Regions from separate parts of the Nocardioides daedukensis genome, predicted to be linked through region 2. Evidence: riboswitches for the same ligand, from Rfam matches in the RefSeq annotation. Region 2 holds a riboswitch; the other holds the start of a gene.
The links. A riboswitch is a leader RNA that binds a small molecule or an ion and turns the genes downstream of it on or off. The one in region 2 is predicted to bind thiamine pyrophosphate.

Region 1 (4,637 bases), 1.5 Mb from region 2:
GTCGGGGTTGGTCTGCCCGGGTGGACCGTGGGGGTCGTAGGCGTCGATGTGGTCGAGGTCGGTGCGGTTGGCGGTGATGGTGCAGTAGGGGAAGACGCAGTGTTGGTCGCGGAGCTGGACCTGTTCGCGCATCCGCTCGGGTGGGTTGTGCTGGTCGACGGCCCAGGCTTCGGTCAGGTCGATCACGGGTGTGATCCGGGCGTTTGATCCGAGCCGGGACAGCCAGTCCTGGACGAGGCTCAGGAGCTGGGCTCCGAGCCTGCCGGCGTCGACCACTTTCGTGTCGGGGTCGAGGTCGCCGCGCAGGGTGCGGATGATGTCGGCGAGGGTGAAGTGGAGGTGGAGCTTGGCGGTGACGTAGGACCGGGTCGCGGGGAGCGGTGCGCCGGTGGTGGGGTGGATCGGGTCGCCGAATCCGGCCGCCACGGAGGCGGCGCGGGCTGCGGCTGCGGCGTCGAAGGCAGCTTCTGCGGTGGCTTGTGCATCGGCGAGTGCGGCGGCCAGGCCACCGTTGGGTGCATGTCCCTGGCCGCCTGCGTCGCGGCCATCGGAGGTGCCGTTCGCGGAAGGGCTGCGGCGGCCAGATCCAGTCTCTTTCCCGGCTGTTTCTGCTGCGGCTCGGGCTGTGGCCATCGCGTCGAGGACCGCATCCTTGGTGTAGTCGGCTGGGCAGTCCTCGGGAGTGAGCGGGCTGCGCTGCAGACCGGCAGCACCGTCGGACTCTTGTGCAGTGGGGTTGGGGGTGTGGTCTCGACTGTCCGGGCTCGTTGCTCGCCCTGCTCGATCACCCGCTCCTCCGTCGGCCTGGTCGCTGGCGCTGAGGTCGAGGGTGTCCTGGCAGGTGGCGTGCCGGTCGGCGATGACGCCGAGTGCTTTGGCTTTGCGTTGGGCGTGGGTGTCGGGGTCACCCAGGCGACCGAGGGTGGTGGCTTCGTCGTTGATCAGCTGGTGGAACTTTTCCAGGTCGAGGCTGTCCCCGATCGCGTCCAGTCGTGAGGTGCCGGGCGCGTAGCCGGCGTCGTGGTTCACGCGCACGTCCCAGTCGTCCTTGCCGGTCTCGGCCTTCTTCATCAGTTCGGGGTGGAAGGTGGCGATGGCTTGCCGGATGACGAACTGGATCTGCTTCCACCCATACGATCCCCGTCCGTCGAGCTGCTGGTCGATCCAGTTGACGCAGTTGTGGGAGAGCCGGGTGGTGTCGCGGGCGATCTGGGCCGCGGTCCAGACCGGCAGCTCCAGTGCCACGACTCGGGCCCAGGTGCGTGGCAGGCGGTGCTGTAGGTCGAGGGCGTCGGAGAGGATCTGTGCCGCGGTTCCGGTGGACAGGCCTGCGGTGGCGGCGTAGGCCTCGACGGCGAAGACCGCTACACCGGGTGTTCCTTCGCCGCCGACGCGGGAGTCGCATCCGGACAGGCCCGGCAGCCTGACGTCACCGAACGTGGCAGCGTCGCCGTCATCGAGGAGCGGGTGGGTGATGCACCACTGGTGGGCCACCGCGTAGCGCCGTGCCGCGATTGCGAGGGCGTCTCGCGAGAGCCCGGAGACCTCTGAACACAGCGCAGCACCGTCGAGGTCCTCGACCCCGAACGTGGTGGCGGCTGCGGTGTTGTTCATGACTAGAACTCAATCAGGCAGCACCGACAACGAAGCCCCGAAACAGCGCCAATATCCCGAACTGTGGACACCAATCGAAGAAAGTTTTGTGGCCGCGGGTCAGTGCCCCTCAACTACCAGCCGTGACCGGCGCCAGCCCCTGCGCTATCGTCGGGGCAAATCCACCACGGGTGCTCGCGGCAGCGGGCTGAGATGGGGCTGAAGCCGCTCCGACCGTAGAACCTGATCCGGGTAATGCCGGCGCAGGAAGCGAGGAGCAGTTCCGTGCTTGCACGACTTTTTTGCCTGGTCGACACCACAGATGACCTCACCCTGCTGCCCGAGATGGCAGCGCTCGGAGTGGACGGGTTCCAGGTCCGCGCCAAGGCCGCCTCCACCCGCGAGCTCCGCACCGCGACCGAGTCCGCCCTGGCCACCGGGGCCTGTGTGGTGGTCAACGATCGCCTCGACGTGGCCCTCGCCGCGGGAGCTCACGGCGTACATCTCGGGGCCTCGGACCTTCCGGTCGCCGCCGCCCGACAGTTGGCGCCACGCCTGTTGATCGGCGCCACCTGCCGCAGCGCTCGCCAAGTCAGGCAGGCCCGGGCCGACGGAGCGGACTATGCGGGCTTCGGACCGATCTTCGCCACCACGACGAAGACCGGCCTGCCGGACCCGCTGGGCGTGAATGCGCTGCGCGAGGCCTCCGGAATCCTGCCGCTGATCGCCATCGGTGGCATCGACGCCACCACCGCCGGGGCCGCACGCCGGGCCGGAGCACACGGCGTGGCCGCGATCGGTGCCATCTGGCGACATCTGGACCCACTACGTGCCGCAAGGGAACTCGTCGAAGCCGTGTCCTGATGCGGGTGCTGGTGCGCGGCGCGGGCATCATCGGCCTCTCCGTCGCCGACGAGCTCGCCCGCCGCGGGCACGAAGTCACCGTCATCGACCCGACCCCGGGTGCCGGGGCGTCGCATGCCGCTGCCGGGATGCTCAGCCCGAGCAGCGAGGTCTGGCACGGCGAGGAGGAGATCCTGCGGCTGGGGCTGCGGAGCATGGCGTTGTGGGCGGAGTACGCCGAGCGGCTCGGCGTGGCCGTGCATCGCACCGGCACCCTGCTCGTCGGCCATGACCGCGGGGACCTGCAGCAGGTCGAACGTCAGGCCCGGCTCCTGGGCACGGCCGAGCTGCTCGGCAACACGGCCGTGCGCGCCCTCGAACCCCGACTGCACCCACGGGTCGCTGGCGGACTCCTGCTGGCCGACGACCACAGCGTCGACCCACGCGCGGTGGTCGGCGCCCTGCGCCGTCGGGTCGACGTCGTTCCCGACATCGGCGCGGAGGCCTTCGGTGCGGAGAAGATGGTGCTCGCCACGGGCGCGCATCTCCCGCAGCCCTGGTCGCACCTGGTCCGCGGTGTGCGTGGCGAGATCATCCGCGGCCACTGTGTCGACCCGCCCACCCGCACGGTCAGGGGCTGGGTGCGTGGACGTCAGGTCTATGTCGTGCCGCGCACCGGAGGCGGCATCGTCATCGGTGCCACCAGCGAGGAGCACGACGCCCCACCCGAGGTGACGCTCGGCGGGATCCACGCGCTCATCGAGGACGCACGCACCCTCCTGTCGGGCCTGGACCGGGCCACCTTCACCGAGGCGATCGCCCGGGACAGGCCGGCCAGTCCGGACCACCTCCCGCTGATCGGGCGCGCGCCGGGACGCGACGACGTCGTCCTTGCCGCCGGTCTGTTCCGGCACGGCGTACTTCTCGCCCCTCTCGCCGCGCAGCTGGTCGCGGACGCCGTCGAGGGCGCGCCACCCGATTCCGCACTCGACCCATCTCGCTTCGAATCGTCAAGCCAGGAAGGAAATCCATGCTGATCACCCTCAACGGAGCCGCCACGGAAGTGGCCGACGGGACACCCCTCACCGCACTCCTGCCCACCGAGCGCCGCGGAACTGCGGTGGCCCTCAACGGCGAGGTCGTGCCGCAACCCAGGATCGCGGACCGACGCCTCGTCTCCGGGGACCGGATCGAGATCGTGACGGCGGTGCAGGGCGGATGACTCTCCAGATCGCCGGTCGCGCGTTCGACTCCCACCTCCTCCTGGGCAGCGGTGGCCTGCCGAACGCCGCACTGCTGGCACCGATCATCGAGGCCGCCGAGCCGGCACTGGTCACGGTGAGCATGCGGCGTACGTCGTCACTCGCCGCGGGTGGGCCGCTGTCGACGATCCGTCGCCTGGGCGTCCCGGTGCTGCCCAACACCGCCGGTTGCCTGAGCGCCCGCGAGGCGATCCTGACCGCCGAGCTGGCGCGGGAGGCGCTCGGGACCGACTGGATCAAGCTCGAGGTGATCGGTGACGAGACCAACCTGATGCCGGACGGAACCCAGCTCCTCGAGGCCGCCGAATCCCTTGTCCGCAAGGGATTCACCGTCCTGCCCTACACCAACGACGACCCGGTGCTGGCCCGCAGGCTTGCTGACGCGGGGTGCGCCGCAGTGATGCCGTTGGGCTCGCCGATCGGTTCCGGGCTGGGAATCCTGAACCCGCACGCCATCGAATCGGTGGTGGCGGCGGTCGACGTACCCGTCGTCCTGGATGCGGGCATCGGCACCGCCTCCGATGCCGCGCTGGCCATGGAGCTGGGATGTTCCGCGGTGCTGGCAGCGAGCGCGATCACCAGGGCCGAAGACCCGGTGGCGATGGCACGCGCCCTGCGGCTCGGGGTGCAGGGCGGACTGGCGGCCCGCGGCGCCGGACGGATCCCTCGGCGCGAAGTGGCCAGGGCGTCGAGCACCACCAAGGGGTTGATCCGATGAGCTCGACATCAAGCGTGGCACCAGGGACTTTGCCTCGACTGCTGCTGCTCACCGATCGCTCGCAGCTCAGGCTCGGCCGCGGCCTGGTCCGCACGGTGCACGAGTGCGTCGAGGCGGGACTCACCCACCTGGTGGTCCGCGAGCACGACCTGCCGCCGGACGCCCGGCACGCCCTGGTGGCGGCGCTGGCCGACCTGCCCGGCCTGACCGTGATCTCCTCA
Region 2 (4,637 bases):
CGCACCATGGCCGCCGGCGGAGTCGGACTGACCACGGTCGCCTACTGCGCCGTCGCTCCGGAGGGCCGCACCCACGCCGAGCAGCTGGTGATCGGTCCACGCACCGCGCCCGGCCTGGCCCGCCTGGCCGACGCGGTGCACGCCGAAGGCGGGGCGATCTCCGCCCAACTCGGCCACGCCGGGCCGGTCGCCAACGGCCGCTCCAACGGCGTACACGCCCTTGCCGCCAGCCGGATGCCCAGCCCGCTGTCGATGCAGATGATCCGCACCGCCAGCGAGGCCGACCTGGCCAGGATCACCAAGCAGTACGCCGCCTCCGCGCGCATCCTGGTCGACGCCGGGTTCGACGTGCTCGAGGTGCACATGAGCCACAGCTATCTGATCTCCTCCTTCCTCGCCCCCGCCCTCAACCGGCGCAAGGACCGTTGGGGCGGTTCGCTGGAGAACCGTGCCCGCCTGGCACGCCAAGTCGCCCAGGCGGTCCGTGACGAGGTCGGCGACGAGGTCGCGGTGATCGCCAAGAGCAGCCTCAGCGACGGGTTCAAGGGCGGCCTGACCACCCCCGAGGGCATCGAGCTCGCGCAGATGCTGGAGTCCGACGGGACCCTCGACGCGCTGCAGCTCACCGGCGGCAGCTCCCTGATGAACCCGATGTACCTCTTCCGTGGCGGCGTCCCGCTCAAGGAGTTCGCCGCGTCGATGCCGCTCCCGGTGCGATGGGGGATGCGGACCGTCGGCAAGGGCTTCCTCAAGGAATATCCCTTCGAGGAGGCCTACTTCCTCGAGAAGGCGCTCCAGTTCCGCGAGGCGGTCCAGATGCCGCTGATGCTGCTCGGTGGGATCAACGAGCGCGCCACGATCGAGAAGGCGATGGAGCTCGGCTTCGACTACGTCGCGATGGGACGCGCGCTCCTCTTCGAGCCGGGACTGGTCAACAGGCTGGCCGGGGAGGTCGGCGGAGCCGGCGCGTGCATCCACTGCAACCGGTGCATGCCGACCATCTATGCGATCGGTGGGACGCACTGCCCGGTGCTCGCCGGGCGGTGAGGCTCAGCTGGGCAGTGCGGTGACCACGACGTTGCTCTGCCAGGACGAGCCGTCCCAGTCCTCGCAGGTGATCACCACCAGGCGCGCCTCGCTGGTCTGGTCGAAGAGGGTCTCCGCCTGGGCGGCGAGCTCCTCCTTGGTGAGCACTCGGACGTCCTCGACGACGTAGTCGATGTTGCCCTTGTCGGTGTGCACGCTGACCGCGTCACCGTCCTTGAGGTTCTCCAGGTCCTTGAGGGCGCCGGCGCCGGTGTGGATGGTGTGCCCGGTGACCAGCGCGGAGCCGCGCTTCGCGCCGGGCCTGGCGCCCTCGCTCCACCACCCGATCACGTTGGCATCGGCCGGCGGGTCGAGCACCCGGTTCTTGGACCGGATCGGGACCACGGGCGAGTCGACCTCGAGGGCCGGGATCAGGATGCGATCGGGTCTGCCGGGCCCGGTGGCGGTGCGCGGCCGCACACTCGGGGTGGGGGCCAGGCTCGGGGTCGCGGACGCGGTGGGTGCGACGGAGCCGGGCGGCGACGCGGAGTCGTCCCCGAACGGGTTGACGGCCACGGCCAGTCCGATCAGCAGGGCGAGGGCGATCACGGCTGCCACGGCGTAGGCCCGAGCGGTGCGAGTCATTGTGCGCAGTACCCGTTCAGCTGACCGTTCATTTTTCTGTTCATCTGTCTGGCCCCTCCCCAGGTGGCCCGGCCGCGGTGCCGGTTCATCACACACTGCCCCACGTCGCGGGGTGTCGCAAACGCGGAGTCGCCGACCGGGTAGATTGCCAAGCACAGACAGGGGAGCCCTCCGACGGAGGGCTGAGAGTGCGGAACCGCCGCAGACCCTCAGGACCTGATCCGGTTAGCACCGGCGAAGGGAGTCGGAGAAACGATGAACCGCGCGCTGCGCACTGCACTGTCCACGGCCACAGCCACCCTCCTGGCGACTGCGACGCTGTCGTCCTGTTCGCTCGTCGGGGGCGGAGACGACGACGAGGGCGGCAGCACCGTCACCCTGGTCACCCACTCGTCCTTCAACCTGCCCAAGGAGCTCATCGAGCAGTTCGAGGAGGACTCCGGCCACCAGCTCAAGGTGAAGGCGGCCGGCGACGGCGGGACGCTCACCAACGAGCTCGCGCTGAACCGGAACAACCCCACCGGCGACGTCGCCTTCGGTGTGGACAACACCTTCGCCTCCCGGGCGATCGAGGAGAAGGTCTTCGAGGCCTACGAGCCCGAGCTGCCGGCTGGCGCGGAGAGCCTGCGGATCCAGGGCGAGGGCGCCGAGATGATGGTCCCGGTCGACCACGGATCGGTCTGCGTGAACGTCGACCTCGACTGGTTCGCCGAGAAGGACCTGAAGGCGCCCAAGCGGCTCGCCGACCTCACCGAGCCGGCGTACAAGGACCTCTTCGTCATCCCCGGCGCGTCGACCAGCACACCGGGGATGGCGTTCCTGCTCGCCACGATCGCGGAGTACGGCGACCAGTGGCCGGCGTACTGGAAGAAGCTGATGGCCAACGGGGCCAAGCTGACCCAGGGCTGGAGCGACGCCTACGAGGGTGACTTCACCGGAGCCAGCGACAAGGGCAAGCGCCCGATCGTGGTCTCCTACGACACCTCGCCGGCCTTCACCGTCACCGATGACGGCACGACGACGACCGCAGCCCTGCTCGACACCTGCTTCGAGCAGGTCGAATATGCCGGCGTCCTGGCCAACGCGGACAACCCCGAGGGTGCGCGCGCGTTGATCGACTTCCTGCTCAGCGAGGACGTGCAGAAGGCCCTGCCGGACAGCATGTACGTCTTCCCGGTCGACGACAGCGTCGCCCTGCCCGAGGCGTGGGAGAAGTTCGCCGAGCAGCCGAGCGATCCCTACACGGTGCCGCCCGCAGAGATCGCCGAGAACAGGTCCGCCTGGCTCTCCGAGTGGACGGACATCACCAGCCGTTGAGAAGACTGAGCGCCCTTGCCGGGCTGGCACTCGTGCCGGTCCTGGTGATGGGCGTCTTCTTCGTGCTCCCCGTCAGCGGGATGCTCGCCCTGGGCCTGTGGCCCGACGGCGACTTCTCGCCCTTTGCGGTGCTCGAGGTGCTGGGCCGGCCCCGGGTCGGACGCGTCCTGTGGTTCACCGTCTGGTCGGCGAGCGTCGCCACCCTGGCCACGCTCGCCCTCGGCATCCCCACGGCATACGTCCTGCACCGGCTCCGCTTCCCGGGTCGCACCGTGTTGCGTGCGCTCTTCCTGGTGCCGTTCGTGCTGCCCACCGTCGTGGTCGGCATCGCCTTCAAGCACCTGCTGGGTGGCCCGCTCGCGGCCCTCGACCTGGAGGGCACCCCGGTAGCGATCATCGCCGCGATGGTCTTCTTCAACCTGGCCGTGGTGGTGCGCACCGTCGGTACCGCCTGGGAGGGACTCGACCCGCGATCCGGTGAGGCGGCCGCCGCCCTCGGCGCGACGCCGTGGCAGGTCTTCCGGACCGCGACCCTGCCCGCACTGCGCGGCTCGATCATCTCGGCGGCCAGCGTGGTCTTCCTCTTCTGCGCGACGGCGTTCGGCGTCGTGCTGATCCTCGGCGGGTTGCGCTACGCGACGATCGAGACCGAGGTCTACCTGCTCACCACGACCCTCTTCGACCTGCCGGCGGCCGCGGCGCTGTGCCTGCTTCAGCTCGTGGTCGTCACCCTCCTGTTGTACGCCGCACACCGCGCGCGTTCGGGCAGTGGCACGTCGGTGGAGCGTCGAGCGGTCGCACCCGTGGCGATCCGTCGTCGCGACCTCCCGGCGCTGGGGATCATGGGGCTGGGAATGCTCCTGGTGACCGCACCGGTCCTCGACCTGGTGGCCGGCTCGTTCCGGGTGCAGGGGGGATGGGGACTGGGGAACTATCGCTCGCTGGGCACGGTGGGGGAGGGCAGCCTGGTCGAAGCATCTGTCCTCGACGCGCTGCTCAACTCGCTGCGCACCGCGGTCGACGCGACCTGGATGGCGTTGCTGCTGGGCCTGCTGGTCTCGGTGATCGTCACCCGTCGCTCGCACTCGACGGCCGAGCGCCGAATGCGCGGTGTGCTCGACGGTTTCTTCATGCTGCCGCTGGGTGTGTCCGCGGTGACCCTGGGCTTCGGCTTCCTGATCACCCTCGACGAGCCACCGGTGAACTTCCGCGACTCGGCCCTGCTGGTGCCGATCGCGCAGGCACTGGTGGCGCTGCCACTGGTGGTCCGGACCCTGGTGCCGGTGCTGGCCGGCATCGACGACCGGCAACGACAGGCCGCGAACTCGCTGGGTGCCTCGCCGTTGCGCGCGCTGCTCACCATCGACCTGGCCGTGGTCTGGAAGCCACTGCTGGCCGCCGGCGGCTTCGCCTTCGCGATCTCGCTGGGCGAGTTCGGTGCGACCTCCTTCCTCTCCCGGGTGGACCACCCGACGCTCCCGGTGATCATCTTCCGGTTGCTCGGTGAGCAGGGTGCCGACAACTACGGGATGGCGCTGGCCGCCTCGGTGATCCTCGCCCTCACCACGGCACTGGTGATGCTGGTCGTCGAACGACTCCGGGTGCCCGGAGTGGGAGGGTTCTGAACATGTTGTCGATCCGGGGACTGA

Region 1: it holds a riboswitch for thiamine pyrophosphate, as region 2 does, so the genes downstream of both, BJ980_RS16430 (thiamine phosphate synthase) here and BJ980_RS09425 (thiamine ABC transporter substrate-binding protein) in region 2, are expected to answer to the same signal.

Annotation. Positions count from the first base shown of each region.
Region 1 is NZ_JACCAA010000001.1:3,373,260-3,377,896, forward strand. Features, by position in the region: gene BJ980_RS16425 (HNH endonuclease signature motif containing protein) at 1-1,614, opposite strand, end outside; TPP riboswitch at 1,771-1,881, shown strand; gene BJ980_RS16430 (thiamine phosphate synthase) at 1,879-2,457, shown strand; gene BJ980_RS16435 (FAD-dependent oxidoreductase) at 2,457-3,473, shown strand; gene thiS (sulfur carrier protein ThiS) at 3,467-3,658, shown strand; gene BJ980_RS16445 (thiazole synthase) at 3,655-4,416, shown strand; gene BJ980_RS16450 (thiamine phosphate synthase) at 4,413-4,637, shown strand, end outside.
Region 2 is NZ_JACCAA010000001.1:1,887,920-1,892,556, reverse strand. Features, by position in the region: gene BJ980_RS09435 (oxidoreductase) at 1-1,047, shown strand, start outside; gene BJ980_RS09430 (class F sortase) at 1,051-1,671, opposite strand; TPP riboswitch at 1,822-1,931, shown strand; gene BJ980_RS09425 (thiamine ABC transporter substrate-binding protein) at 1,927-2,988, shown strand; gene BJ980_RS19280 (ABC transporter permease) at 2,964-4,613, shown strand; gene BJ980_RS09415 (ABC transporter ATP-binding protein) at 4,616-4,637, shown strand, end outside.